One region of the Mesorhizobium sp. B2-1-1 genome, then DNA from elsewhere that is predicted to be linked to it. Evidence: riboswitches for the same ligand, from Rfam matches in the RefSeq annotation. Region 1 holds a riboswitch; each other region holds the start of a gene.

Region 1 (7,208 bases):
CTTGCTGTCGGTCTGGGCCGTGCAGGTGCCGGCGAGATCCGCCAGATGCGCTCTCCATTCGGCGGTCTGGTCGTTCTTGTAGAGCCGATCAAGCGTTGCCTCGCCCTCCAGCGTGTCCAGCATGCACCCACAATAGCTCGAACAGAACTTGCTGTCGCGCTGCTGCTCGCACGAGATCTGGCAGGTCTTGAGAAAGTTCACCTGCGGGGTTTCGACCTTGGCCGGCATTACTTGCGAGAACAACCAGACACTGCCGATCAGCAGCGGCTGGTGAATCAGGTAGAAGGCCAGGCTGTGCCGGCCGATGAAGCCCAGCGGGTTGGACCAGCGCCCGGGTGCCACATCCGCCAGGCGCGCCAAGGCGCCGAAGCCGGAGGCAAGCTTGGTCGCTCCGAGGCCCACAAGCACCGCACCGAACCACGGGAACAGCGGGACATAGTCGTTGGAGTGTGGGTTGACCGCGGAAAGGCCGACCCACCACAGCCAGGGGTGATCGAACGATTCCAGCCGAAAATAGAAGGGAATGGCGATGACCGCCGCGGCGATCGGCAGTGTGAGCAGCGCCGGCAGGCGCAGGAATGCCAGCCCGAGCAGGCTCGCCAGCGCGATCTGGTGCAGGATGCCGAAGAAGATCCACCCGTCCGGCGTGGCGATACGGGTGGCGACCGAAATGGCGATCGCCGCTCCGACGACCATGGCGAATCGTCTCCAGAAGCCGTTCCAGCGGATCTCTTTGCCATGGGCGAGATACAGGCTGACGCCGACCAGGAACAGGAAGGTCGAGGCGATGCAGCGAGCATAGAACTTCCACCAGCCGAAGGCGGTCAGGCCGGGATCGGTGTAGCCGAAGAATTCCAGGTCCCAAGTGAAATGGTAGCTCGCCATGGCGACCAGCGCGATGCCGCGCAGCATGTCGATGGCGACGATTCGCTTGGTCTTCGGCAACTCCGCTGTGGGCATGGTCGGCGTCTGGATGCTCATGGTCTCGCGATCTGATTCAGCCCCGCACGAGGACTATCACGGTTACGCCGGACAAAAGAAGGCCGTGAGCTTCGATACGGACGATCAGCCGGCGCTGCATCAGGCACCCCTTTAGGCCAGCACCGGAAAGCCTTTGACCGGCTTCGTTTTAACCGGGGCACGTCGGTTTCCTGTTACCGGTCGCGAAATGATGGCCGCAGATTTGGCTGGTGATTCTGCTTTGGGGAAGCAATGTCCACGCATGTGCGCCATCCGATCTGGCTACCGGCCCTCAAGGCCGCGGATGCCCGCACCTTCGCCTCGCTCTACGCGGTCGAATCCTTCGCTCGCGCCACGGTGTCGAGCGTCATCCCGATCCAGGCCTACGAGATCCTCCACAACGAGCAGATCGTCTCGATCCTCTACACCATAGTGGCGATGCTCGGCCTGTCGGTGACCCTGTTCATGCCGATGCTGATCCAGCGCTTCGCGCGGCGCTGGGTCTACACGGCGGGCGCCTGCCTGCTGGCGATCGGCTCGCTGTTCTTCGTCACGCATACGCTCGCCGGGCAATTGGCCGGCATGCTGTGCCGTGTCATGGGCGCCAGCGCGCTGTCGATCACGCTCAACCTCTACATCATGGACCACATCCGCAAGACCGATTTCATGCAGGCCGAATCGCTGCGCATGGCGTGGTCGATGTTTGCCTGGACGGGTGGGCCGACGCTCGGCATCTTTCTCTACACGCGCTTCGGCATCTATGCCGCGCATGGCGCGGTCGCCGTATTCGCCTTGGCCCTGCTGGCGTTGTTCTGGACCTACCGGCTCGGCGACAATCCCTCGATCCGGCCGGGCAAGACGCGCCCGGTCAACCCGCTGGCCAATATCGGCCGCTTCGTCGCGCAGCCGAGGCTGAGGCTGGCCTGGCTGATCGCCTTCGGCCGCTCCTGCTTCTGGACGACATTTTTCGTCTATGGCCCGCTGTTCATGGTCATCACCGGTGAGGGCGAACTTGCCGGCGGCATTCTGGTTTCGGCAGGCAACGCGCTTTTGTTCATGGCGATTTTCTGGGGCAAGGCCGGCAAGCGCTTCGGCGGCCGCAGGACCATGACTTTTGCCTATTTCGCCATGTCGGTGGTGCTGCTGGCGGCGGGTGCCGTCGGCGAAAGCGCGCCGCTCGTCACCGGCGCCTTCCTGCTGTGCGGCGCCTTCTTCACCATCGCGCTCGACGCGCTGGGCTCGACCGCCTTCATGCGCTCGGTCCGCTCTTATGAGCGGGCGCAGATGGCTGCGGTCTACCGCACTTATCTCGACTTTTCCGAACTGACGCCGCCGCTGGTCTACTCGGTGGTGCTGGCCTTTTTCGGACTGGGCTCGGTTTTCGTCACGCTCGGCCTGCTTGCGGCGGTCTGCGGTTATGTCACCTGGCGGTATCTGCCGAAGTCGCTGTGAAGCTTACGGCACAAGCGCAGCATGTCGTTCGCGTACCCAATCGTGGAAGCGGTGGAGGTCGTACTCCTCCGGCATCAGCACGCCGGCCTTATGGCGCATGGAGCGCAGCCCTTTCTGGTTGACCTCGCAGATCGCGGCATCCTCCTCCAGCACCTGGGTGCCGAATCCGACGATGTTGTCGATGTCGGTGGCGGCGAGCGCGTCGGGCGCGAACAGCCATTCGGCGGTCAATTCGGTCTGCTCGGGGCCAAGCGGCACCAGCCGTACGGACCTGACATAGTCGACGTGGCCGACGATGAACATCGAGGGCAGGCTGGTGGCGTAGGTCTGGCCGGCGGCGCGCTCGGCCGGCGTCAGGCCCGAAAAGACCGGCCCATGCGCCTGGCCGTCACGTGACCATGTTTCGGCACCCGCCCGCAGCCCGCCGGAAAATTCCGGCGCGTCATTGTCGGCATGGCGGGTCCATTCGGGGTCGTCATGCCGGCCCATCAGGCCGCGGCCGTAGATCGGCACCAGCCGCGACAGGTCCTTGTGGACGCCGGGGCAATGCAGGCATTCGTTGAAGTTTTCCCAGAAGATCTTCCAGTTGCAGTTCATCACCTTGCGCAGCACATGGCCCGATACCAGCGATTCCAGCGGCCAGTTGCCGAGATCGCCGGAGGCCGGGTCGAAGGATGAGTGCGCCGAGCCGGCGGCATCTTCCGCGAGATTGACGAAGACGAAGCCGCGCCAGACCGACAGCGCGACGCGATAGAGCGGATGGTCCGCCTTGTCGAAACCTTCGGGCAGCGTTTTCGATGGCACGCGCACGAGCTCGCCGCGCAGCGAATAGGACCATGCGTGGTAGGGGCAGGTGATCAGCCGCGCCCTCAGCCGCCCCTCGCGTTCCTGGCAAAGCTGCGAGCCGCGATGCCGGCAGGTGTTGTGGAAGGCGCGCAGTTCGCCGGTATCGTCACGCAGCACGACGATCTCCTGGCTGCCGACACGGAAGGTGCGGAAAGCCAGCGGTTGGGCGAGATCAGCTTCACGGCAGACGAGCAGCCAGTTCCTGTACCAGATGGCGTCGAGGTCGCGCTGGTAGGCCGCCGCATCCCAATAGGCCGAGGACGGCAATGTCGGCTCGGCCCGGGTGAGGCCGTTATAGGGGGCGTGCTGGCTCTGGACGGGCTGCATGGCTGGCCTCCTGTGAGGATGGCAGCCGACACCCGGCCACGGAAATTGTCAATTGCAGCGGAGCAAGCGGCCGGACGGCGCTAAAGCGCTTGTCGCCGTCGGAATTTGGTTTGCCGGATGCGGCGATTTTCCCTATAGTCACCTTCGTCGTCGGTTCCGATTGGAGCCAAGAGGGAATGCGGTGCGGGCAGATTTGTTGCCCAATGCCGTGGCTGCCCCCGCAACTGTGTGCGGTAGTCCTCTCCATATGCCACTGAAGATTTTCTTCGGGAAGGTGGGGAAGGGCGCTGATCCGCGAGCCAGGAGACCTGCCGGCGACAGGAAACTGACTTCGATGCCCTCGGGTGGAGGGTGAAAGGACAAGACATGAATACCGCTTCCGTCTCCCTCGGCGCCTCCATCTCCTCGCAGTCGCGCCTCCTGCAGCTCGCGCTCGCGGCGCTGCTCGGCGTTTTCGTCGTAGGCTTTGTCGGTTTCTCGCATATCGACGCGGTCCACAATGCCGCGCACGACTATCGCCACTCGATGGCGTTTCCCTGCCACTGATAGGGATTTGACATCATGAACCTGTTTCGCAACGTCGTGTTCATCGCGGCGATCGCAGGGCTCGTGGCAGGTGTCGTTCTCGCCTGCATGCAGGCCTATGCCACCGTGCCGTTGATCCTGAAGGCGGAAGTCTACGAACAGGCCGGCGGCGGCCACCACCACGACCATACCGCACCGGCCCCGACCGACAACAACGCCATGAACTCTGCCGCCCCGGCGGGCAATGCCATGAGCTCCGCCGCGCCGGCAGCCGCTGAAGCTGTTCCGGCTGAAGAGGAAGGCTGGGCGCCGGCCGACGGCTTCGAGCGCTTCGCCTTCAGCGTGCTTGCCAACATCGTCACCGGCATCGGCTTCGCGCTGGTCCTGGTCGCGGTTTCGGAATTCGCCGGCGGCATCGGCAACTGGCGCCAGGGCGTGTTCTGGGGACTGGCCGGCTTTGCCGTGTTCACGCTGGCGCCGGGCCTCGGCCTGCCGCCGGAACTGCCGGCCATGCCTGCCGCCGAGCTTCTGCCACGCCAGATCTGGTGGACGGCGACGGTGGCGGCGACGGCGATCGGCCTTGCCCTGATCGCCTTCCCCAAATCACTGCCGCTGGCGATTCTGGGCGTGGTGTTGATCGTCGCGCCGCATATTGTCGGCGCGCCGCAGCCGGACAGTTTCGAGACGCCGATTCCGGAAGGCCTGCACCATCAGTTCGTGGTGGCGGTAACCGTAACCAACCTGGTGTTCTGGCTCGTGCTCGGCGCTGTCGTCGGCGTGGTGCGCGGACGCTTCACCGGCAGCGCGACGAGCCTGCGCGACAGCTTTGCCTGATCGCGGAAGACTGACCTTCATCATCGGCGGTGCGCGCTCCGGCAAGAGCGCGCACGCCGAAACGCTGATGACGGCCTTGCCTTCGCCATGGACCTACATCGCCACGGCGCAAGCCTATGACGACGAGATGCGGCAGCGCATCGCGTTGCACCGGTCGCGGCGCGGCGAGGGCTGGACGACCATCGATGCACCGCTTGGCCTTGTCGGTGCACTCGAGGCCCTACCGGAGGACCAGCCGGTCCTTGTCGACTGCCTGACGCTCTGGCTGACCAATCACATGCTGGCCGATCATGATGTAGAGGCCGAATGTCGGCGGCTGGCTGACATGCTGTCGCGGCCGCGCGGACCCTGGTTCGTGGTATCCAACGAGGTCGGGCAAGGCATCGTGCCCGACAATGCGCTGGGGCGCCGGTTCCGCGACGCCGCCGGCCGGCTCAACCAGCAGGTCGCGGCGATTGCCGAGACCGTGCTTTTGATGGTGGCGGGGCTGCCGCTCAAGGTGAAGTGACATGACCGACATCGACGAAAAGGACGAAGAGCGCCACCGCGCCAAGATGGCCAAGCGCAAGGCGGTCCAAGACGCCGAGGTGGCGAGCAAGACGGTCGAAAAGGGGCTGCTGATCGTCAACACCGGCCCGGGCAAAGGCAAGACCACGGCTGCCTTTGGCCTGGCGCTGCGGATGCTCGGCTACGGCAAGCGCGTCGGCGTCGTCCAGTTCATCAAGGGCAAATGGCATACGGGTGAGAAGGAGGCCTTCGCCGCCTTCGGCGACCGCGTCGTCTGGCACGCGATGGGCGAGGGGTTCACCTGGGAGACACAGGATCTGAAGCGCGACATCGCGGCGGCCGAGGCCGCCTGGGCCAAGGCGCTGGAGCTGATGGCCGATCCGTCGATCAGTCTCGTCGTGCTCGACGAACTCAACATCGCGCTGCGCTACGAGTATCTCGATCTGGACAAGGTGGTTGCCGCGCTGAAAGCGCGCCGCGAGGGCCTGCATGTCGTCGTCACCGGTCGCAACGCCAAGCCGGCGCTGGTCGAGGCGGCCGACCTGGTGACCGAGATGGGGCTGACCAAACACCATTTCGCGGCGGGCGTGAAGGCGCAGCAGGGGGTGGAGTTTTGAGAGCTGTTGTCCCCTTTTGTGGATGAGCATTCAAGTCGGGTCGCCAAACGCTTCCAGCAGGGCTCACTTCCTTTCCCTCCGGAGGGAGGAAAGGTGGCGCTGCGAAGCAGCGACGGATTGGGGGAAGGCGGTGATCGAACGCGCGGTCCGCAGACAGGCAGGCGCAACCCGGCGGGTGCGAGAACCGCGACTGCCGAGCTCGTCGACCCCCACTCCGTCTCGGCTTCGCCGAGCCACCTCTCCCCCGATCGACGGGGGAGAGGAAAGGCGCGAACCTGTTGCAGCCCGGCTCCCTTCCTCCCCTTCGGGAGAGAACTCACGGGGGGTGAGATCATGCCAGAATGACGATCGCCGAAACCACGCCGAACAGCGCGATCAACAGGCAGTCGGCGACACGATAAAGTTTCAGCGCCCGCCTTATGTCGATGCTGTCGGCTTCGCGCCGGCCGCCTTCGCCCATGAACGCGTCGTCGACCGTTACGCCGCCATAGCTGCGCGGCCCGGCGAGGGCCAGGCCGAGCCCGCCCGCCATCGCCGCCTCCGGCCAGCCGGCATTGGGCGAGCGGTGCTTTTTCGCGTCGCGCCGCACCGCCTGCCATGCGGCTTTCGCGTCGGCGCCTTTCACCAGGAAAGCCGCCAACGTGATGAGCAACGCCGTCAGCCGCGACGCCGGCAGGTTGATCCAATCGTCGAAGCGTGCGGCTGCCCTGCCGAATGCTTCGTGGCGCGGCGTGCGATGGCCGATCATCGAATCGGCGGTGTTGGCGGCCTTGTAGGCGGCGCCGCCGGCGAGGCCGCCGACGCCCGTCCAGAAGGCGGGGGCAACGATGCCGTCGGAAAAATTCTCGGCCAGGCTCTCGATCGCCGCGCGGCAGACGCCGGCCCTGTCGAGGGTTTCGGGATCGCGGCCGACGATGCGCGAGACGGCGGCGCGGCCCATGTCGAGGCCGCCCGAGTCGAGCGCATCGGCGACGGCCTCGACATGCTCATAAAGGCTCCGCTGCGACAGGAACGATGTTGCCAGAAGGGCGGTGATGAACAGTCCCAGGGGAATGAACCAGAGCAGGATCTGCACGCACAGGCCAATTAGCGCCGGCACCAGCACGATGACCAGAAGCGCCTGGACACCACGTTGGCGAC
Region 2 (7,208 bases), 1.5 Mb from region 1:
GCGATCGGCAGGCGCGCCATGAAGCCTGCAGCGGCAAAGCCCTTGGCGCCAGGGGCTCGAAAGATCTCGGAATAGGGGTTCTGCATGGTCCGTTCCTCGACAAAAGGCGATTCGGAAATTACATACGATGCGTATGAACTAAATAGATCATACGTCGCGTATGTCAATTGGCATACGTGACGTATGTGGATAAGGCCAGAAGAGATGCACAAGCCCCGCAGGGAAATGATCGCCGAAACGCGCGCCAAATTGATTGCCGCGGCCCGGCATGCGTTCGGAACGATCGGTTATGCCGAGGCATCGATGGATGATTTCACCGCATCGGCCGGGCTGACGCGCGGTGCGCTCTATCATCATTTCGGGGACAAGAAGGGGCTTTTGCAGGCGGTTATCGCCGAGATAGACGCCGAGATGGCGGCACGGGTGAATGAGGTTGCAGCGAAAGCACCGACCCGCTGGCAAAGCTTCGTCGACGAATGCACGAGCTACATCGAAATGGCGCTGGAGCCGGAAATCCAGCGCATCATGTTTCGGGACGGTCCGGCCGTGCTGGGGGATCCCGCGCAATGGCCGAACGCCAATGCCTGCGTCGCGTCGATGACCGATCACCTGACGACGCTGCAGGGCGACGGGGTAGTTGTCCCGGGCGTAGACCCCGAGACCGCGGCACGGCTGATCAACGGGGCGAGCAGCCAGGCGGCGCAGCGGATCGCCAATTCGAACGACCCGGAAGCGACATCAAAGACCGTGGTGGCGGCATTCAAGCAACTGCTCGAAGGATTGTTGAGGAATGATGCCGGAGCCGCCTGACGACGGCAGGCCGCCGGCAGCTCTGGGCATGCCGTATCCGCAATCAAATCAAGGGTTTGTCAGACTTTTCGCATGTTGCCGCCTTGAGGCGTGCGATCGTTGATTTGAGCGGAACTTCGCCCTGTCCGCAAAACGTCTCGCTCATGATCAGCTCGGGCAGCGGCAGCCGCCGCCCCCAGCCATGTGTTTCGAGGTCCGGTTTCGGCGCGAACTCCGAGACACGGCCGACACAGAGATAGGCCACCGGCGTCACATGCTCGGGAATCGACAGAAGGCCTTTCAACGCCTGCGCCTCGATAATGCTGACCCAGCCAACGCCGACGCCTTCGGCGCGCGCCGCCAGCCAGAAATTCTGCACCGCGCAGACCGTGCTGTAGAGATCCATCTCGGGATTGTGCCAGCGTCCCAGCGGCGAACCCTGTGAGCGTCGGCGGTCGCAGGTGATACAGATATTGAGCGCGCTTTCGCAGATGCCTTCCAGCTTGAGCTTGCGGTAGAGCGCCCGCCGCTCTTCCTCGATCGCCGGCAATTCCTGCTCGCGCGCCGCGAGGAACAGGTCGCGCACCTGTTCCCGTCGTTCGGTGCCACGAATGACGATGAAATTCCATGGCTGCATGAAGCCGACCGATGGCGCGTGATGGGCGGCAAGCAGCAGCCGCGCCAAGACCTCGTCGTCGACGGCCTCTGATGTAAAATGGCTGCGGACATCGCGCCGCGTGAACATGGCGCGGTAGACCGCATCGCGCGCCATCTGGTCGAATCCGTCACCCACGGGGATGGTCATATTGTCCGGCATCGCTTGTCCCCTTGCGATTGCAATCAACTGCCGTCCGCCTGACCATGCGGATGACGATGCCTGCCAGGCCGGTCTTCTGGCTCGGGATCAACCCTCATCCGGCGCCTTCCCGTCCTCGACAGTGGCATTTACCGGCGCGGTCCCCCTTACAGCGTTGGGCACGCCACGGTATCAAACCGTGTTCCCGATTCTCCCGCTCGCGGCGGGCACCAGGCAGTGGCCGGGACTTTACGACGAAGCCCCTGCGCCGCCAATCCCCGCGGCGACGCGAATGGACGCAGGCGCGATTTTCCCCAGCCATCAGGCCGCAACGCATGGCCATCGCCGCGCCGGGGCACTAGATAGGGGGCATGGCCACTCGTCTCTACACCCATCCGATCTTCCTTGAGCACATCACGCCGCCCGGCCATCCGGAGCGGCCGGACCGCTTGCGCGCCATCGAGCGCGTGCTCGACGACGAGGCTTTTGCCGCGCTCGACCGCCTCGAGGCGCCGGAAGGCGACGAGGCCACCATTCTCTACGCGCATCCCGAGGATTTCGTCGAGCGGGTACGCGCCGCCATTCCCGAGACGGGCATCGCCCGCATCGATGCCGACACAACGGCCAGCCCGAAGAGCTGGCAGGCGGCGATCACCGCGATCGGAGCCGCCAACGCCGCCGTCGACGACGTCTTTGCCGGCAGGGCAGACAACGTTTTCGTCGCCGCCCGGCCGCCCGGCCATCATGCCGAGAAAGCGACCGCGATGGGCTTCTGCCTGTTCAACACGGCGGCCATCGCCGCACGTTATGCACAGCACAAACACGATATCGAACGTGTCGCCATCGTCGACTGGGACGTGCATCACGGCAACGGCACGCAGGATATTTTCTGGGACGATCCGTCCGTGCTTTATTGCTCGACGCACCAGATGCCGCTCTACCCGGGCACCGGAGCAAAGAACGAAACCGGCGCCGGCAACATCGTCAACGCGCCGCTTGCGCCGCAGACCGGCAGCGAGGCGTTCCGCGATGCCTTCCTGTCGCGCGTGCTGCCCTCGCTCGACAATTTTGCACCCAACCTGATCATCATTTCGGCCGGCTTCGATGCGCATCATCGCGACCCGCTGGCCGAGATCAACCTGACCGAGGATGATTTCGACTGGGCGACCGGCCAACTCATGCAGCGCGCGGCGCGCCACAGCGGCAACCGGCTCGTCAGCCTGCTCGAGGGCGGCTACGATCTGCAAGGATTGGCATTTTCGGTCGCCGCCCATGTCGGGCGACTGATGAAAGGATGAATGATGGCTGGTGAAACCAACGAAGACGTCAAGGCGATGAGCTTCGAACAGGCTCTCGACGCGCTGGAGAAGATCGTCGATGATCTGGAGCGTGGCGATGTGCCGCTCGACCAGTCGATCAGGATCTACGAGCGCGGCGAGGCGCTGAAGGTGCATTGCGACCGGCTGCTCAAGGCGGCCGAGGACAAGGTGGAGAAGATCAGGCTGTCCCGCGACGGCAAGCCGGTCGGGACGGAGCCGCTGGACGCGGATTGAGGCACGCAGCCGTCTCTCTGGTTTTTGACACGATCATGATTGAGGATAGAACGCGTCCCGATTGAAACGGCTCCAGGACAAGAGGAGATACGGAAGCGATGTGCAGAAACATCAAGACCCTGTTCAATTTTGATCCGCCGGCGACCAACGACGAGGTGCGCGATGCAGCCCTTCAATTCGTTCGCAAGCTGAGCGGAACGACGCGGCCTTCGAAGCAGAACCAGCACGCATTCGACCATGCCGTCGAGGCCATCGCGGCGTCGGCGCGCGAGCTTCTCGATTCGCTTGAAACCAACCAGCATCCGCGCAATCGCGAGGAGGTTGCGGCCAAGCTGCGGGCGAAGGCGGCGATCCGCTTTGCCTGATCTGGCCAAAGCAGCCATCGGCCGCTGACAAGGAGAGTTCATGAGCTTCTTTCCCGGGAAGGATCCTGAAGCCGGCGATGCCTTTGCCAGCGACCAGATCGAATTGATGGTCATTCCGAACGCCAAGGACATTGGCGGTTTTCAGGTTCGCCGCGCCTTGCCGACCGCCAAAAGGCGGCTGGTCGGTCCCTTCATCTTCTTCGACCGCATGGGCCCGGCCATCCTGCGTGCCGGTCAGGCGCTCGACGTCCGGCCGCATCCTCATATCGGCCTGTCGACGGTCACCTACCTGTTCGACGGCAGGATCAGGCATCGCGATTCGCTCGGCACCGAGATGGTGATCGAGCCGGGTGACGTGAACCTGATGACCGCCGGCCGCGGCATCGTCCATTCGGAGCGCACGCCGGAAGAACTGCGCGGCGCGCCGATGTCGGTCTCGGGGCTGCAGACATGGTTGGCGCTGCCGGACGGCAAGGAGGAAGTGGCGCCGGTTTTCGAAAACACCGCTGTCGCGCGGCTTCCCGACATCGACGCGGAAGGCGTCAGCGGCCGCATCGTCATAGGCGATTTCCAGGGGCTGCGTTCCCCGGTGCGAGCCGATTCCGAGACGCTCTACGCCGACCTCAGGCTGGCGCCCGGCGCCAGCGTGAAAATCCCTGCCGACGCGGAAGAACGCGCCATCTATACGCTGGAAGGCGAGGTCTCGATTTCCGGCGACGTGTTTCCGGCGGAACGGCTTCTGGTGTTCCGGCCCGGCGACGAGATCGTCGTATCCTCACAGGCTGGTGCCCATTTCATGCTTTTCGGCGGTGCCTCGCTGGGCTCGAAGCGCTACATCTGGTGGAATTTTGTCTCGTCCTCCAAGGAGCGCATCGAACAGGCCAAGCAAGAATGGAAGACCGGCCGCTTCGACATCGTTCCCGGCGATGAGGAAGAGTTCATTCCACTGCCGGAAGGCTGAGGAAGTCGACGACGGGGCGTGCCTTTCGCGTCATTTGGCAGGCATTTACTTTCGCCTGCCGGCGGCCTATCCCGCGCATGAACAGAAGCTTGGGCCTACCCGTGAACGCAACGCCGCATACGCCGCTTCTCGACAAGGTCCGCATCCCGGCCGAGCTGCGCACGCTTTCCGAAAGCGAATTGCCGCAACTGGCATCGGAGCTTCGCCTCGAACTGATCGACGCGGTGTCGCGCACCGGCGGTCATCTCGGCGCCGGGCTTGGCGTGGTCGAACTGACCGTGGCGCTGCACTATGTCTTCAACACGCCCGATGACCGGTTGATCTGGGATGTCGGCCACCAGGCCTATCCGCACAAGATCCTGACCGGGCGCCGCGATCGCATCCGCACCCTGCGGCAGGAGGGCGGCCTCTCCGGCTTCACCCGCCGCACCGAAAGCGAATACGATCCGTTTGGCGCCGCCCACTCCTCGACGTCGATATCGGCCGGCCTCGGCATGGCGGCGGCCCGCGATCTTGCCGGCGGCCGCAACAATGTCGTCGCTGTCATCGGCGACGGCGCCATGTCGGCCGGCATGGCCTACGAGGCGATGAACAATGCCGGTGCGCTCGATGCCCGCCTGATCGTCATCCTCAACGACAACGACATGTCGATCGCCCCGCCGACCGGCGCCATGAGCGCCTATCTGGCGCGCCTGGCCTCTGGCAAGGCCTATGTCGGCCTGCGCGACTTCGGCAAGAAACTGACCTCGTATCTTGGCAAGCGTGCCGACCGTGCCATCACCAGGGCGGTCGAGCATGCGCGCGGCTACGTCACCGGCGGCACGCTGTTCGAGGAGCTCGGCTTCTACCACATCGGTCCGATCGACGGTCACAATCTGGACCATCTGATCCCGGTGCTGAAAAATGTCCGTGACAATGGCAAGGGCCCCGTGCTGATCCATGTCGTCACCCAGAAGGGCAAGGGCTACGCGCCGGCCGAGGCCGCGGCCGACAAATATCACGGCGTCAACAAGTTCGACGTCATCACCGGCGCTCAGGCCAAGGCCCCGGCCAACGCGCCGGCCTATACCAAGGTGTTCGCCGAAAGCCTGATCCGGGAGGCCCAGGAGGACGAGCGCATCGTCGCCGTCACCGCCGCCATGCCGGGCGGCACCGGGCTTGACCTGTTCGGCGAAGTGTTTCCGGCCAGGACCTTCGACGTCGGCATCGCCGAACAGCATGCGGTGACGTTCGCGGCCGGCCTCGCGACCGAAGGCTACAAGCCGTTCGCGGCGATCTATTCGACCTTCTTGCAACGTGCCTACGATCAGGTCGTGCACGACGTGGCGATCCAGAAATTGCCGGTGCGCTTCCCCATCGATCGCGCCGGCTTCGTCGGAGCCGACGGCGCCACCCATTGCGGCGCCTTCGACACCACCTTCCTGGCCTCCCTGCCGGGCTTCGTCGTCATGGCGGCGGCCGACGAGGCGGAACTGCGCCACATGGTGCGCACCGCGGCAACCTACGATGACGGCCCGATCGCCTTCCGCTATCCGCGCGGCAATGGCGTCGGCGTTGACATGCCCGATCGCGGCTCGGTGCTCGAAATCGGCAAGGGCCGCATCATCAGGGAAGGCGGCAAGGTGGCACTCCTCTCCTTCGGCACGCGCTTGCAGGATTGCCTGATCGCGGCCGAGGAGCTGGGCGCGGCCGGGCTTTCGACCACCGTCGCCGATGCGCGCTTCGCGAAGCCGCTCGACGAGGACCTGATCCGACGGCTGGCCCGCTCGCACGAGGTTCTGGTCACGGTGGAGGAGGGCGCCGTCGGCGGCTTCGCCAGTCACGTTTTGCAGTTCCTCGCCCATGAGGGCCTGCTGGAAAGCGGCCTGAAAGTGCGCCCGCTTGTGCTACCGGACGTGTTTGCGGACCACGCCAAGCCGGAAAAGATGTATGCCGATGCCGGTCTCGATGCCGCCGGCATCGTCCATACGGTTTTCACCGCCCTCGGGCAGGCGGTCCGCGCCCAGCGCGCCTGACTCGACACATCAAGCGCTTGAATCGGTTTGCCGGCTCGATGTCGTAACGCATTGTTGACATTGCGGTTTGGCGTTTTGCTTACCGTGTCTCTTGCCCGTTTTTCAACGGCACGCTGCTAGGTTCTGGCCAGGCAGGGAGACAACAAAAGTGAAGACGCTTCTATGCGGTATGGCGATCCTGACCGCCATCGCAGCGCCGGCCATCGCCGGAACGCGCTACGACCGCAATCTCGAGAAGGCGGCCGTGGATATAGTCGCCAGCAGGATGGGGCATATCAGGGGCGGCTTCTCCTACAAGCAGCTGCCGCAGCTTGTTGTCCCGCCGGACGCCGCATCGGCATCCGCCGCGCCAGTCGAGCGCCCGCGCAGGGAAGTTGCCCGCGATCGGGATGACGGCCTGTCTCCCGCCGTCGAACGGCAGGCTCCCCGCACCATCTTCTGATCTCGCCCAAATCAAACCACCCAAATCAAAACCACATGTCGCGCACGCAGCGGCCATCGCGCGGCAGATCGTCGTAGGTCTCGAGACCGTCGAAATGGTCGATCGGCAGGTCGGCCACGGCTTCCGGCGGCGCAAGCCTTACATTGACGGCGATCCGCGTGCGGCCGGACTCGGCTGGGCGCAAACCGCGCCAGGCAAGCACGCACGCACATGTCGGGCAGAACAGGATCTCGAGCGTGGGTTCGGCCTTGCCGGCACGTTTATAGCTTTTTATCGGCCCCACGACG
Region 3 (7,208 bases), 1.1 Mb from region 1:
TCGGCCTCCTTGCCGAAGATCTTGCCCAGCTTCTCGACATCGCCATAGAGCAGGTCCATCGAAGCGGCGGGGCGGTTCTTGTCGAGATGGACGCAGCTTTCCGTCAGCACCAGGGTCTTGATGCCGTGTTGCGCCAGCGTATCGGGCGTCACCTCGCCGCCCGGCTTCATGCCGTAGTACCAACCGGCGAAGAAGAAGTCGGGCTCGACAGCGACCAGGTTTTCCAGCGTCGGATATTTGGGCGCCAGTTCCGGGATCGAGCCTTGCTCGGCCTTAAATTCGGGGCCGACCTTGTACCATCCGGTGATGCCGGTCAGGCCGACGATCGACGGCTGCAGCTTCAGGGCGAAGGCCATCTCGGCCATGTTGAGATCGTGAATGACAGCGCGCTTTGGAGGCGCGTCGAAGGTCAGCGACTTGCCGCAGCTGTCGACCGTCACCGGAAAGGCGAAGGCCGTAGAGGCCAGCAGGGAGAAGGCAAGAGATACGGCAAGGCGTTTCACGGATGTTGCTCCTTCGTTGCACGGGAATTGGATCTGCGCTCACGAAGATGGCGCGGCACGGTTCGGAACCTCGAACACCATCAGCTCGCGGTCCTCCGTCGGGTGGCGCAACCTAAAGACGTCGACACCGAAGATCTCGCGGATCAGCTGCTGAGTGAGTGCTTCGCGTGGCGGCGCCAGCACATGCAACCGGCCATGGCTCATCACCGCGACCCTGGTGGCGAAAGGCGTCACCAGCGCCAGATCGTGCAGCACCGCGATCACGGTCATGCCGAGGCCTGCAACCAGTTCGAGCAACTCGCTGCGCGCCCGCGGGTCGAGATGGTTGGTCGGCTCGTCGAGGAACAGGATCTTCGGCTCCTGTGCGATGGCGCGGGCAAGCTGGGCGCGCTGGCGCTCGCCGCCCGACAGCGAGCCGATGGTGCGGCCAAGCAGCGGCAACAGCCCGGTCCGGCGCAGCGCCTCGACGACAATGTCGCGTTCCTCGCTCCTGTGCCTGCGGCCGGTATGCGGAACCCGGCCGAGCTCGACATAATCGATCACCGCCAGCCGTGGATCCGGTTGATCGGTCTGGCCGACGACGGCGATGTGCAGCGCCCGCTCGGCGGTCGAAATCCTGTCCAGCAGGCGCCCGGTGAGCTTCACTTCGCCCGAACTCGGCCGCAGCATGCCCGACAGCATGCGCAGCAATGTCGTCTTGCCGGCGCCGTTGGGACCGATGATGGCGAGACGGTCGCCCGCCGCCACCGAAAGGCTGACCGGATGCACCAGATGCAGGCCATCCGCCGCCGCGGCCAGGTCGCGGGCCTCGAGAAGCGGCGCGGTCATGGGCAATTCCTTGCAGGGCCTGCCGGAATACGGGCCAGCGTCTTGCTTGCCAATCCTGCCGGACGCTGGCCTGAATTCACCTCGGTGGCGATATCGCGGCAAAGCGTGCACACGATGATGCGATGCATGGGAATGCAGTGAATGCGATCGATGGAGCCGTCCAACTTCCGTCACTTTCAAAAATGGCGACGGAAGGAAGCTGGCTTGAACCGGTCGACAAGACCGAACCCCGCGTCTCCTCCCGGCACACCCCGTCCGGTCAACCCATGCAGATGGCAGGTCTCCTGGCTCGCGGGTCGTTGCGCCATCCTGCCTTCCCAGCCTTGCCGGCCAGTGGCTTCTCGGATTTTGCTAGCCGCTTACAGTTGCGGGGGCAGCCATGGCTTCGACCCGAAAATCGGGCCTCACCATGTTCCCTTTTCACCCCTCGCCTTGCGGCGCGGGGACCATCACGAGTCGCAGCCTAGGATGCAGGCAGCGTCGAGGCAAGGTCGATGCATGTTCTGTTATAACGATACAAACGTGTGGTCAATCACTATCGCGCGCCACCAGTTCCAGCGGCCAGACCTCGCGAATGATCTCTGGCCCTTTCGCGCCGGCGAAAGCCGGGAGCGAGGCGAGCAGGATTTCGCCGAGCCGCCGCCCCATCGGGTCAAGGCTCGGACGAAAGCCGGTCAGCGCCGGCGAGAAATAACGGCAGAGCGGCGTGTCGACGATGACGATCACCGCGACATCCTGCCCGGGCTTGATCCCCATTTCGGCGAGCGCTTTGCAGCCGCCGAGCGCCATCGAGTCGTTGTTGAAGATAATCGCGGTCGGCGGATCCTTCGACCGCATGACTTGCGGTGTCACCGCGTAGCCACCGGCTTCGTTGATAAAACCGTCCACAATCAGGCCGGGATCGACTTCGATGCCGTGCCGCCGCAGCGCCTTGCAATAACCCTCCAGAAACAGATAACCGAAATTCAGGTCAAGCGACGGCCGGATGGCGGCGATGCGGCGGTGGCCACGCGCAACCAGCCGGTCGACCGCATCGGCGCCCGCCTTCTCGAAATCCAGATCCAGAGAGGGATAGCTGTCGTCGCCGGACCGGCTTCGGCCGAGCGTCGCGAAGGGAAAGCCGGCCTTGCTCAGATAGTCGATGCGATCGTCCTCGCGCCGCGTCCAGGCCAGTACGACGGCATCGGCACGACGCGTCTCGACGACGCGGCGCAGCCGCTCCTGTTGATAATCCGCCGGCGCGCCCATGACGATGATCAGGTCCAGCCCGCACTCGGCCAATGTCGCTTGCAGTCCGGTGAGGAACGGAATGAAGAACGGCTCGCCATACTGCTGGTCGCCCGGATGCGGCTGCAGCATGAAAGCCACGGCATGGGTGGTGCCGCGGCGTAGGTTCCTGCCCGAGTGGTTCGGTGAATAATTGAGCTTCCGGGCCGCCTCGAGCACGCGCTGGCGTGTCTCGGCGTTCACGTCGGCGCGCCCGTTAAGCGCGCGCGAGACTGTACCGATCGAAATGTTCAGGTGCCGCGCAAGATCGTGAATGCTGGACGCCAAGACCTCCCCCTCCTGCTTCTGGCTAGCACCAGCCGGTCGTGCGGCCAAGGCGTTTCAGAGCCGACGGTACAAATCCGATTGACAATATATGCCATCGGGTGTGTCATCGTAAACGTTTACGGAAGTCATTTACGGACTGCCGTGGGTGCCAGCCAGGAGGGGTTGGCCGGAGGAGCGCTGGATGATGCACGTCGTCCTGGTCGGGTGCGGAGCCATGAGCAAAACCTGGCTCGAGGCCATCAGCCAATCCCCTGCCGTCAAGATCGTCGGTCTCGTCGACCTCGACGCCGACAGGGCGCGCCAGCGGGCACGCGAATACGACCTCGCTGGGGTCGCGATCGGGACCGATCTCGACGTCGTTCTCTCCCAGACCAGACCCGATGCGGTGTTCGACGTGGTCGTGCCTGCCGCCCGTCGCGCCGTGGCGAATTCGGCCTTTGCCCATGGCTGTCATCTGTTGACGGAAAAGCCGCTGGCCGACAGCCCGGACAATGCGCGCGCCATCATCGACGATGCGCGGCGCGCGCGACGCGTCCATGCCGTGGTGCAGAACCGCCGCTACGTCGCCAACGTCCGGCGCATCCGGCGCTTCCTCGGCTCCGGCGCCATCGGCGCTGCGACCAGCATCCATGCCGATTTTTTCATTGCGCCGCATTTCGGCGGTTTCCGCGAAGGCATGCGCCATGTGCTGCTGCTCGACATGGCGATCCATACATTCGACGCCGCCCGCTACATGGTCGATGGCGAGCCGACCGAAGTGTATTGCCGGGAATGGGAGCCGTCCAATTCCTGGTACCGGCAGGGATCGTCGGCAAGCGCCACCTTCGAGCTCGGCCAGGGCAAGATGTTCACTTACCGCGGCAGCTGGTGCGCCGACGGTTTTCGCACCAGTTGGGAAGGCAGCTGGCGCATCGTCGGCGAACGCGGCAGCCTGACCTGGGATGGGCATGACGAGTTGAAGGCCGAAGCCGTGCTGCCGGAACGCGAAGGCCTGCTCGACAAGGTCGTGCCGGTAGCGGTGCCGCCGCTCGACCCTGCCGACCGCATCGGCGGGCATCTCGGCGTCATGGAAGATTTCGTCCGCGCCGTGGAAACCGGCACCGAGCCGGAGACGCGCGGCGCCGACAATATCAAGAGCCTGGCCATGGTTTTCGCGGCCATCGAAAGCGCCGAGACCGGGCGCCGGATCGAAATCCCCAGGCAGGAAGGATGACCATGGCGGACCCGCTTCTCGACATCAGGATCGGCACCATGGTGCGGGCCAATCTCGAAGATCCGGCCGCCTATATCAGGCAGATCCTGCCGCTCGGTTTCGAGAGCGTCCAGCCCTTCTTCTGGCAGACGCTGGGCGGCAAGGACCTAGGGCGGCTCGCAGGCGAGATCCGCGACGCCATCGGCGATGCCGATGTCAGCGTCAGCTCGATCGGCGTGTTCGGCAATCCACTCGAGAGCGGCGACACCGACCGCGGCGTGCTCAAGGCCTGGGAAACGGTGATCGACAGCGCGCATCTGTTCGGCACCAATCTGGTCAGCGGTTTTACCGGCCGCATCCGCGGCAAGCCGCTGACCAACAGCCTGCCGCGCTACCGCGAAGTCTGGGGCGAATTGGCCAAACGCGCGGCCGACAAGGGCGTGCGCATCGCCTTCGAGAATTGCGCCATGGATGGCAACTGGGCCGCCGGCGACTGGAACATCGCCCATAATCCGGACGCCTGGGAACTGATGTTCAACGAATTGCCGGATGAGAATCTGGGTCTGGAATGGGAGCCCTGCCATCAGTTGGTCTATCTGATCGACCCGATCCCGCAGATCCGCAAATGGGCGCCGCGCATCTTCCATGTCCACGGCAAAGACGCGACGGTGCGCTGGGATGTCATCCGCGAGCACGGCGTCTTCGGCCGCCTGCCCTTCGTGCAGATGCGCACGCCCGGCTTCGGCGACAGCGACTGGACGCGGGTGATCAGCGAATTGCGGCTGGCCGGATACAAGGGCGCCATCGACATCGAAGGTTGGCACGACCCGGTCTATCGCGACGATCTTGAAATGACAGGCCAGGTCCGCGCGCTGGAATACCTCCAGCAATGCAGGGGAGGCCCGAGCTACCTGCCGAACCCGACGTGAGGATTGGCCGGCGGGAGGAGCCGGACGGGATTGCCGAAGCAGATGTCGAAACCCTCGCTCGCGAGGACAAAAGGGAGGAACGTGCATGAGCATCGCCAAGAGAACGACACTTCTGCGCACGACCGTGGTGGCGACCGCCACGGCGCTCGCCGCCGCCATCTCCATCTTGCCGGCACAGGCGCTCGACGCGCAATGGTGCAAGGACGTCCACATCCGTTTCTTCGTCGGCGGCGCCGAGGGCGACGCTTTCGGCACCATTGTCTACAATGGCGCCAAGCAGGCTGCGGCCGATCTCGGACCGAAAGTGGATTACATCTTCTCAGGCTGGGACATCGAAAAAATGGTCCAGCAGCTGCGCGAGGCGGTCGCCGTCAAGCCCAACGGTATTGCCATGATGGGCCACCCCGGCGACGCCGCCATCATGCCGCTGGCCGAACAGGCGCATAAGGACGGCATCAAGATGATGTACCAGAACGTGCCGGTGCCGACGGTGGTGACGGCCTTCGGTGGCGGCTATGTCGGCGCGCAGCAGGAACAGCAGGGCCGCGCGCTCGGCGCGGAAGCCTTCAAGCTGGCCAAGCTCAAGGCCGGTGACAAGGCGATCATGATCGGCCCGTTCGAGAACGAGAGCCGCGGCGCCCGCGAGCGAGGAACCGTCTCCGCCTTGAAAGAGGCCGGCATCGATGTCGTTCAAATCAATTCCGCAACCGAATGGGCAGCCGATCCGAATCTGGCGATCCCGGTGATCACCGCCGCCTTGCTCAACAACCCCGGCGTAAAGGCCGTCGGCTACCCCGGCGGGCAGATGCTCGGCAACGTCCAGACCTATATGACGGCGGCGGGCCGGAAGCCGGGCGACATCTTCAATTTCGGCTTCGACACCAGCCCGCAGATCGTGGAAGCCTTCAAGGGCGGCTGGGTGCAGCTGACCGCCGACCAGCAGCCGTTCATGCAGGGCTATCTGCCGATCCTCAGCCTCTGCCAGCAAGTGGTGCTGGGGCTGGCACCGATGAATGTCGATACCGGCGCCGGCTTCGTCACGCCTGAGAATTACAAGATCGTCGCCGAACTGGCCAAGCAGGCACTGCGCTGACCTCCCAAGCCGCCGGCCGGGGGCTCAGGCCCGGCCGGCGGGACCGCCGGCGAGGGCCGGTATGCGACAAGCAAGCGAGGACCCGATGGCCGAACGCATCATCGAACTGCGCGACATCACGAAATCCTACGGCCAGGTCTATGCGCTTGGCGGGGTCAATCTCAGCGTCGACCGCGGCGAGGTGGTCGGACTGATCGGCGACAATGGCGCCGGCAAGTCGACGCTGATCAAGATCCTCGCCGGCGCGGTCAAGCCGACCAGCGGCGAGATCCTCGTTCGCGGCAAGCCGGTCACCGGCTGGAACGCGGCGCGCTCGCGCGACGCCGGCATCGAGACCGTGTTCCAGGACCGGGCGCTGGCCGTGCAGCAGACCATCGTGCGCAATATCTTCATGGGACGCGAACTCACCGGCTTCCTCGGCTGGCTGAAAGTCGGCACCGAAATCAGGGAGGCGAGCCGGCTTATGCGCGAGATCGGCTTCACTTCGAAAGTGTTCACGCCGCAGTCCGTCGTCGGCCAGCTTTCCGGCGGCGAGCGCCAGGGCGTGGCGATCGCGCGCGCCATCTACAAGCAGGCCGACCTGATCATCCTCGACGAGCCGACAACGGCTCTGTCGCTGACCGAAACCGCCAAGGTCTTCCACTTCGTGCGCCAGGTGCGGGCGAGCGGGCGCTCGATCCTGTTCATCGGCCACAACATCCACCATGTCTTCGACATCGCCGACCGTTTCGTCGTGCTCGATCGTGGCACTGTGGCGCTGCAGGCCGACAAGCGCGACATCAAGTCGGCCGACACGCTCGTCAATTTCATGGAAGACCTCGCGCATCCCGGCGGACTGCCCGGCTTGGGCGAAGCCCAGCGCGCGGAGGACACAAGGCCATGAGCAACATCGCCGAGCCCAATCGCCAGGCTCCCTCGCCCCATACCGAAATGGGCGAAGCGGCGTGGAAGCACCCGTCGGATCATTTGCTGCGCGGCTTCGTTCTCGACAATCGCGCGGCGCTGGGCACGCTCGGCGTTTTCGTGGTGATGATGGTCTCCTTCACCATCGCCAATCCGACGGTGTTCACCACCTGGTTCCTCTACAGCTCGGTGCTGACCACGCTGCC
Region 4 (7,208 bases), 2.8 Mb from region 1:
CCCGGCTCGACCGCTCCTCGATCATGAAACCGAGCGACAGGCCGGGCATGCGGCTGCCGAGCAATTCCAGCTCCTTGCGGAAGATGATCTCTTCGGGGCGGCGGGCGCAGTTGACGAAGCCGACATCGGTCCATGGCGCGCAGTCGTTCAGCCAGCGCAGCATCGACATCATCGGCGTCACGCCGGAGCCGGCCGAGATGAACAGATATTTGGCCGCCGGGTGGCTGTGCAGCGAAAAGTCTCCGGCCGGCCCATACGCCTTGACGTGCGAACCAGGCCTCAAATGGTCGAACATCCAGCGTGTGCCGGTGCTGCCGGCCTGCGCCTTCACCGTCACCGCGATCGAGAATGGCCGTGAAGGCGAAGACGACAGCGTGTAGGTGCGCATCAGCAACCCATCCGCTGTCGGCAGTTCCAGCGTCACGAACTGGCCCGGCTTGTAGCGGAACCAGGTCTGGTTGTCGGAGCGGAAGGTGAAGGTCTTTACATCAGGCGCCTCGTCGCTCACGCCGATCACTTCCAGCACCTGGAGCCTGTCGTTCCAGGGCGCCATCTGATCGAGATGGCGATAGAGGCCGAGATCCGTCATCGCATTCATCCCTTACCTCTCAAGCAACGCTGCGCAGGGCCGGCCGGCCGTCTTCGGCGAGACGCGGACCGATGAAACGCGCGTACCAGTCGACGAACTGGATGACGCCGCCTTCGTGCAGTTCGGAATAGGGGCCGGGTTCATAGGCCGGCGACAGGATGCCGAAGGCGTTTTCCTCGACGATGCGACGATCCTGGCCGTTGGTCTCGGTCCAGACATGGGTGAGTTCGGCAAGGTCGTAGTCGACGCCCTCGACCGCGTCCTTGTGAACCAGCCATTTGGTCGTCACCGCGGTCTCGGTGGCGCTGATCGGCAGCACGCGGAACGTGACGGCGTGGTCGCCAAGGATGTGGTTCCAGGTCGTCGGATAGTGATAGAGCAGCAAGGAGCCGATGCGGTCGGTGGCAACGCCGTCGGACAGGTTCTTCTTGACCGCGCGTTTTCCCGTCATCGTATAACTGACGGCATCGCGCAGCAGCGGCGCGCGGGTGGCACGGTACTGTCCGGCCGGGTCGATGCGGAACCTGCTCGGCAGGCCGGCCGCCTCGCACTTGGCCCAGTGCGACAGCATCTCCGGGTCGCTGTCGGCGTCTTGCACGCCAGTCACGGTCGGCGCCTCCGGGAAGGTCTTGCAGAGCTCCGGATGGTTGCCGGCGCAATGATAGCATTCGCGGTTGTTTTCCCAGACCAGCTTCCAATTGCCCTTCTCGACGATGGTGCTCTCGAAGGCGACCTTTGCTTCGCGCAGCCGATGCGGCAGCAAATAGGGTTCGATCATCGTCCGCATCGGCGCGAAATCCGCCGGCTCGTCGGCGAGGCAAATGAAGATGTAGCCGCCGACGCTTTCGCAGGCGACCGGCTTCAGGCCGAACTGGCTCTTGTCGAAACCCTCGGCCATCTGCCTGGCGAACAGCAGCCTGCCGTCCAGTTCATAGGTCCACTGATGGTAGGGGCAGACGAGCTTCGCCGCCGTGCCCTTGTCTGTGTTGCAGACGCGGCTGCCGCGATGGCGGCAAGAATTGTGGAAGGCGTTGATGTTGCCCTTCTGGTCGCGCACCAGCACCACAGGATAGTCGCCGATCTGCACGGTGATGAAGCTGCCGGGCCGGGGCAGTTCGCAATCATGGCCGATGAACAGCCAGTCGCGGTACCAGATCAGCTCCATGTCGAGCTTGAAGTAGTCGGGATCGGTATAGAAGGGCTGCTCGAGCGAGAAGCCGTCCCTGCGGCCTTGCAGCCGTTTCAGCATGTCGTTGCGCGCATCCATGTCCTGTCCTCGCATTGAAGTCCTGTCCTCGCATCGAAGGACTGAACGGAGGGGAGAGAGGAAGGATCAAGCCGCGCGCCGGCTTGCGCCGGACATGCACCATCCGCCTCTTGACCGCCCGCCGCGATCAGTCGAGTCCAACATCTCGGGCTGGTTTCCGGGCTCTGGAGCTGTCCTTGCGGACTGTCGCGACACCTTCCCAGGCCTTTGCCCAGTGGTCTCCCGTTGCGACCTGAACTCCACCACCGTTGCGGGGGCAGCGCCGGATTCTGACCGGCTTCCCAATTCTCCGCCTCGTCGTCACGCGGCGGCACCTGAGATGGCAGGATCTAACCATGATCGCCGGCTTGTCGTCGGCATGAAAACGACATCGCATCCATGCCGCGCGACACGCACTGAAAACGGTGCGGCCGCCGTTGCAGGGGCAGAAAGCCTCAGGTCGCCGCCTCGGATTCCGTCTCGTGGCGGAGGCAAAAAAGGTTAACGGTTTCGAAAAGTGACTATTAGCGCCCTCTAAAATCGAACCGAACGGTTCGTTTCTGTTGACGATGCGTGCAGGACGGTGTGAACACTGGGCCTTCGACACAGTTGGTGATCGCGCCGTCTGTTAGAATAACTATTTGATAACAAATGGAAAAAACGAATGTAGAAGGCCCTGGCACAATTTCAAGTGGTGGAAACTTGGTCCACACGGAAAAACTTCGTGATTGGAAATGGCGGTATGGCTTTCCCACATCGGGGCTGTCCGAACGACGCGATTTCCTCCCGAGACACGCCGCTAGACGGACGGAAAAATACTGGAGTATCAAAAAATGAAAAAGATCATTCTCACTGCCGCCGCCCTTCTGGCTGTTTCCGGCAGCGCCTTCGCTAGTAGCGACCATTATGGTTCGAATGCCCCTGCGGCCACCGCCGTCGACAGCTCGTACACCGCTTCGACCAAGAAGTCGGAACCGGCTGCCCAGACGCCTGTCCAGGGTGCCGATCGCAACCTCTTCGGCAACAACTAACAGCCGATCTCCAGTTGACGGCGGGCCTTCCGCCGTCCTGGCGAAATTTGAGAATTCAGGAGACTTGAAATGAAGAAGATCGTTCTTGCTGCCGCCGCCGTCCTGGCCGTGTCGGGCAGCGCTTTCGCCGGCAGCGACAACTATGGCTCCAATGGCGCCAACCAACCTGCTGTCACCTCGGTCGACAACGCGCACACGGCTTCGGTCCAGAAGTCGGCGCCGTCTGCCCAAGCGCCTGTTCAGGGTGCCGATCGCAACCTCTTCGGCAACAACTAACAGCTGATCTCCAGTTGACGGCGGGCCTTCCGCCGTCCTGGCGAAATTCGAAAATTCAGGAGACTTGAAATGAAGAAGATCATCCTTGCTGCCGCCGCCGTTCTGGTGGTGTCGGGCAGCGCTTTCGCCGGCAGCGACAACTATGGCTCCAATGGCGCCAATCAGCCCGCGGCCACTTCGACGGACAGCTCATACACCGCTTCGACCAAGACGTCGGCTCCGGCTGCCCAGGCACCTGTTCAGGGTGCCGACCGTAACCTCTTCGGCAACAACTAACAGCCGATCCTGCAGCAGATGGCGGGCAAGCCCGCCTCTGCGGTGGAATTTGAGAATTCAGGAGACTTGAAATGAAAAAGATCATCCTTGCTGCCGCCGCCGTCCTGGCCGTTTCGGGCAGCGCTTTCGCCAGCAGCGACAACTATGGCTCCAATGGCGCCAATCAGCCTGCCGTCACCTCGGTCGACAATGCGCACACGGCTTCGATCCGCGACAGCGGCTCGCCCGTCTACAAGCTGCTCAATTCGTCGGGCGATGTACACAAGTCCGCCCCTCAGGGCAGTGACCGGAATCTCTTCGGCCACTAACAGCCGAAGCTGACACCAAACACGAGCGGCGGGCTTTGCCCGCCGCTCCTGTTTTTGCGTGACCGGCAATTAATTCATGGCCTGCTCTCAGGCCGCTTTCGCTTCCGTCTCGTGCAGCGCGAAGGATCGTCCATCCGCGTCGAAGATATGAAGGTCTCCGGCGTCGGCGCTCAGCCGCAGTGTCGCCCCGCGCTTGACCTCGACATTGCCCGGCAGCTTGGTCACCAGCGGCAGGTCGGCGCGGCCGATGTCGACATAGACGAGTTGCACCTCGCCGAGCTGCTCGACATAATCCACCGTTCCTTCGAACAGATAGTCCGTGCCGCCGGCGATCGTCAGGTCCTCCGGCCGCACGCCGAAGCTCACCGACGCGCCCTTGGCCGAGGCCGGCGTCGCGATCGGCACCGTAGCCTTGCGGCCGCCGACATGACTGATGGCGGTCGGATTGCCCGATTTGTCGATGGTCGCCGGCAGGATGTTCATGGCCGGCGAGCCGATGAACTGAGCAACGAACAGATTGCCGGGTTTCTTGTAGAGTTCCATCGGCGTGCCGACCTGCTCGATATGGCCCTCCTTCAGCACCACGATGCGGTCGGCCAGCGTCATCGCCTCGACCTGGTCGTGGGTGACATAGATCATGGTGGTGTTGGGCATCGATTCCTTGAGCTTGGCGATCTCGATGCGGGTGGCGACGCGCAGCGCGGCGTCGAGGTTCGACAGCGGTTCGTCGAACAGGAACACCTTCGGGTTGCGCACGATGGCGCGGCCGATGGCCACGCGCTGGCGCTGGCCGCCCGACATCGCCTTGGGGAGGCGGTCGAGATAGTTGGTCAGCTGCAGGATCTCTGCCGCCTGGCGCACGCGCTTGTCTATCTCGGCCTTGCTTTCCTTCCCGATCTTCATCGAGAACGCCATGTTGTCGTAGACCGTCATATGCGGATAGAGCGCGTAGGACTGGAACACCATGGCGATGCCGCGTTTCGACGGCGGCACGTCGTTGACCACCTCGCCGGCTATTCTGAGCTCGCCCGAGGTGATCTCCTCGAGCCCTGCTATCGAGCGCAGCAATGTCGACTTGCCGCAACCCGACGGCCCGACGAAGACGATGAACTCGCCCGATTTGATGTCGAGGTCGATGCCGTGCAGAATGTTGAGATTGCCGTATGATTTCTTCACTTGCCTCAGCGTGACATCGGCCATGTTTCCCTCCAGTGGTCCCTAGAATTCAGTCGATGCGCCCGAACCAGGCGCCGTAGCCGCCGAGGCGGATGGAGCCGGAGCTCTGTTGTCCCGAAAATCCGTGTCCGGGCAAAGGTTGCAGCGATCGACCGCCAAGGTCAACCTCCGCTGGCCCGGATCCCAGGTTGAAGACGCAGACGATCTGCTCGTTGCCCGCGCGGCGCGTGAAGGCGACAGTGTCGCCCTGGCTTTCGATGAAATTGATATCGCCCTTGGCCAACGCCGGATGGGCACGGCGGAAGCCGAGAAAGCGTCGGTAGTGTTCGAGCAGCGAATGCTCGTCGCCTTGCTGGACATTGACGGCTTGCGACAGGTGCTTGGCCGGCACCGGCAACCACGGCTTTGCCTGGGAGAAGCCGCCATTCCTGGCGCTGCCGTCCCACACCATCGGCGTGCGGCAGCCGTCGCGGCCCTTGAATTCCGGCCAGAAACGGATGCCGTAGGGATCTTGCAGATCCTCGAACCGCAATTCGGCTTCGCCGAGCCCCAGTTCCTCGCCCTGATAGATGCAGACCGAGCCGCGCAAGGACATCAGCAATGCCGAGATAACCTTGAGATAGGCGGTCGGGTCGGCTTCGTTGGCGGCCCAGCGCGAGGCCGGGCGCATCACGTCATGGTTGGAGAAGGCCCAACACGACCAGCCATCGCTGGCAACCTTGCCGAAGGTTTCCAGCACCGAACGGACCTTGGCGGCGCTGATCTTTTCCGGCGCCAGGAAGTCGAAGGAATAGCACATGTGCACGCGCTTGCCGCCGGCTGTATAGGCCGCGACAACGTCCAGTCCGCGCTGTGAATCGCCGACCTCGCCGACCGCGGCCGTTGCCGGATATTCGTCGAGCAGGGCGCGGAAGCGTTCGAGGAAGCCGAGGTTCTCCGGACGGCTCTTGTCGTAGATGTGGTCTTGGTAGTTGTAGGGATTGACCGCGGGTGCGGTCTGGTCGTTGCGCTGCTCCGGCGGCAGCGGCGGGTTGTTTTCCAGCCCCTGGCTGTGGAAGTAGAAATTGATGGTGTCGAGGCGGAACCCGTCGACACCGCGCTCCAGCCAGAAGCGGGTGACGTCGAGCAGCGCGTCCTGGACTTCGCCGTTGTGGAAATTGAGGTCCGGCTGTTCCGCGAGAAAGTTGTGCAGGTAATATTGCTGGCGGCTGGTGTCCCATTGCCAGGCCGATCCGCCGAAGATCGACAGCCAGTTGTTGGGCGGCGTGCCGTCCGGCCTGGGATCGGCCCAGACGTACCAGTCGGCTTTCGGATTGCTGCGGTTCGATCGGCTTTCCCTGAACCAGGGATGGATGTCGGCGGTGTGCGACAGCACCTCGTCGATCATCACTTTCAGCCCCAGCCTGTGCGCCTCCGCCGTCAGCGCGTCGAAATCGGCCAGCGTGCCGAACATCGGGTCGACGTCGCAGTAATCCGAGACGTCGTAGCCGAAATCCTTCATCGGCGATTTGAAGAAGGGCGAGATCCAGATGGCGTCCGCGCCGAGCGCGGCGATATAGGGCAGCCGCCCGATGATCCCCTTGAGGTCGCCGATGCCGTCGCCATTCGAGTCCTGGTAGCTGCGCGGATAGATCTGGTAGATCACGGCACCTCGCCACCAGTCGCTATCGACGGCGAGATCGGGCTTCGAACTGGCTTTCAAAGCGGATTGCATGGTTTCAGCCTCCTTTCACCGAGCCTGCGAGCAGCCCGCGGACGAAATAGCGCTGCAAAGAGAAGAACACGATCAGCGGCACGATGATGGTCACGAAAGCCGACGTCGTCAGGATCTCCCAGTCGCCGCCACGCGAGCCGAGCAAGGCATTGAGCTTGGCGGTCAGCACGATCTGATCCGCCTCCGTGCCAAGGAAAACCATCGCCACCAGGAGATCGTTCCATACCCACAGGAACTGGAAGATGGCGAAGGACGCCAGCACGGGAAATGACAGCGGCAGCACGATCTTGACGAATATCTCGAAATCGCTGGCGCCGTCGATGCGCGCCGATTCCATGATCTCGCGCGGCAGGCCGGCAATGTAGCTCCGCAAGAGGTAGATGGCGAAGGGCAGTCCGAAGCCGGTATGCGCCAGCCAGATGCCGAGATAGGTCTTGGAGGGCACGCCGAAGAAGGCGCCGACGCCGTTATAGAGCTTCAACAGCGGGATCAGCGACATCTGCAGCGGCACCACCAGCAGGCCGATGATGACCGCGATCAGAAGCGCGCGCCCGGGAAAGCGCATCCAGGCCAGAGCGTAAGCCGCAAAAGC

The links. A riboswitch is a leader RNA that binds a small molecule or an ion and turns the genes downstream of it on or off. The one in region 1 is predicted to bind cobalamin.
Region 2: another riboswitch for cobalamin. It lies ahead of bluB (5,6-dimethylbenzimidazole synthase); the one in region 1 lies ahead of FJ972_RS15340 (CbtB domain-containing protein).
Region 3: another riboswitch for cobalamin. It lies ahead of FJ972_RS20725 (ABC transporter ATP-binding protein); the one in region 1 lies ahead of FJ972_RS15340 (CbtB domain-containing protein).
Region 4: another riboswitch for cobalamin. It lies ahead of FJ972_RS01655 (aromatic ring-hydroxylating oxygenase subunit alpha); the one in region 1 lies ahead of FJ972_RS15340 (CbtB domain-containing protein).

What each region holds. Positions count from the first base shown of each region.
Region 1 covers NZ_CP083954.1:3,127,974-3,135,181, forward strand. The annotation lists gene FJ972_RS15325 (DUF1624 domain-containing protein) at 1-981, opposite strand, end outside; gene FJ972_RS15330 (MFS transporter) at 1,213-2,412, shown strand; gene FJ972_RS15335 (aromatic ring-hydroxylating oxygenase subunit alpha) at 2,416-3,585, opposite strand; cobalamin riboswitch at 3,720-3,916, shown strand; gene FJ972_RS15340 (CbtB domain-containing protein) at 3,952-4,131, shown strand; gene FJ972_RS15345 (CbtA family protein) at 4,147-4,944, shown strand; gene cobU (bifunctional adenosylcobinamide kinase/adenosylcobinamide-phosphate guanylyltransferase) at 4,937-5,452, shown strand; gene cobO (cob(I)yrinic acid a,c-diamide adenosyltransferase) at 5,454-6,068, shown strand; gene cbiB (adenosylcobinamide-phosphate synthase CbiB) at 6,400-7,208, opposite strand, start outside.
Region 2 covers NZ_CP083954.1:4,616,572-4,623,779, reverse strand. The annotation lists gene FJ972_RS22755 (MFS transporter) at 1-86, opposite strand, end outside; gene FJ972_RS22750 (TetR/AcrR family transcriptional regulator) at 205-810, shown strand; gene bluB (5,6-dimethylbenzimidazole synthase) at 854-1,606, opposite strand; cobalamin riboswitch at 1,655-1,835, opposite strand; gene FJ972_RS22740 (histone deacetylase family protein) at 1,957-2,883, shown strand; gene FJ972_RS22735 (exodeoxyribonuclease VII small subunit) at 2,887-3,138, shown strand; gene FJ972_RS22730 (DUF2277 domain-containing protein) at 3,237-3,503, shown strand; gene FJ972_RS22725 (pirin family protein) at 3,544-4,464, shown strand; gene dxs (1-deoxy-D-xylulose-5-phosphate synthase) at 4,542-6,479, shown strand; gene FJ972_RS22715 (hypothetical protein) at 6,628-6,921, shown strand; gene FJ972_RS22710 (GFA family protein) at 6,947-7,208, opposite strand, start outside.
Region 3 covers NZ_CP083954.1:4,207,235-4,214,442, forward strand. The annotation lists gene FJ972_RS20720 (ABC transporter substrate-binding protein) at 1-503, opposite strand, end outside; gene FJ972_RS20725 (ABC transporter ATP-binding protein) at 543-1,331, opposite strand; cobalamin riboswitch at 1,588-1,797, opposite strand; gene FJ972_RS20730 (LacI family DNA-binding transcriptional regulator) at 1,860-2,885, opposite strand; gene FJ972_RS20735 (Gfo/Idh/MocA family protein) at 3,067-4,098, shown strand; gene FJ972_RS20740 (sugar phosphate isomerase/epimerase family protein) at 4,101-5,006, shown strand; gene FJ972_RS20745 (substrate-binding domain-containing protein) at 5,092-6,099, shown strand; gene FJ972_RS20750 (ATP-binding cassette domain-containing protein) at 6,185-6,982, shown strand; gene FJ972_RS20755 (ABC transporter permease) at 6,979-7,208, shown strand, end outside.
Region 4 covers NZ_CP083954.1:355,388-362,595, reverse strand. The annotation lists gene FJ972_RS01660 (hybrid-cluster NAD(P)-dependent oxidoreductase) at 1-589, opposite strand, end outside; gene FJ972_RS01655 (aromatic ring-hydroxylating oxygenase subunit alpha) at 609-1,856, opposite strand; cobalamin riboswitch at 1,987-2,189, opposite strand; gene FJ972_RS01650 (DUF680 domain-containing protein) at 2,669-2,866, shown strand; gene FJ972_RS01645 (DUF680 domain-containing protein) at 2,936-3,142, shown strand; gene FJ972_RS01640 (DUF680 domain-containing protein) at 3,212-3,418, shown strand; gene FJ972_RS01635 (DUF680 domain-containing protein) at 3,490-3,726, shown strand; gene FJ972_RS01630 (ABC transporter ATP-binding protein) at 3,814-4,926, opposite strand; gene FJ972_RS01625 (alpha-glucosidase) at 4,952-6,616, opposite strand; gene FJ972_RS01620 (carbohydrate ABC transporter permease) at 6,621-7,208, opposite strand, start outside.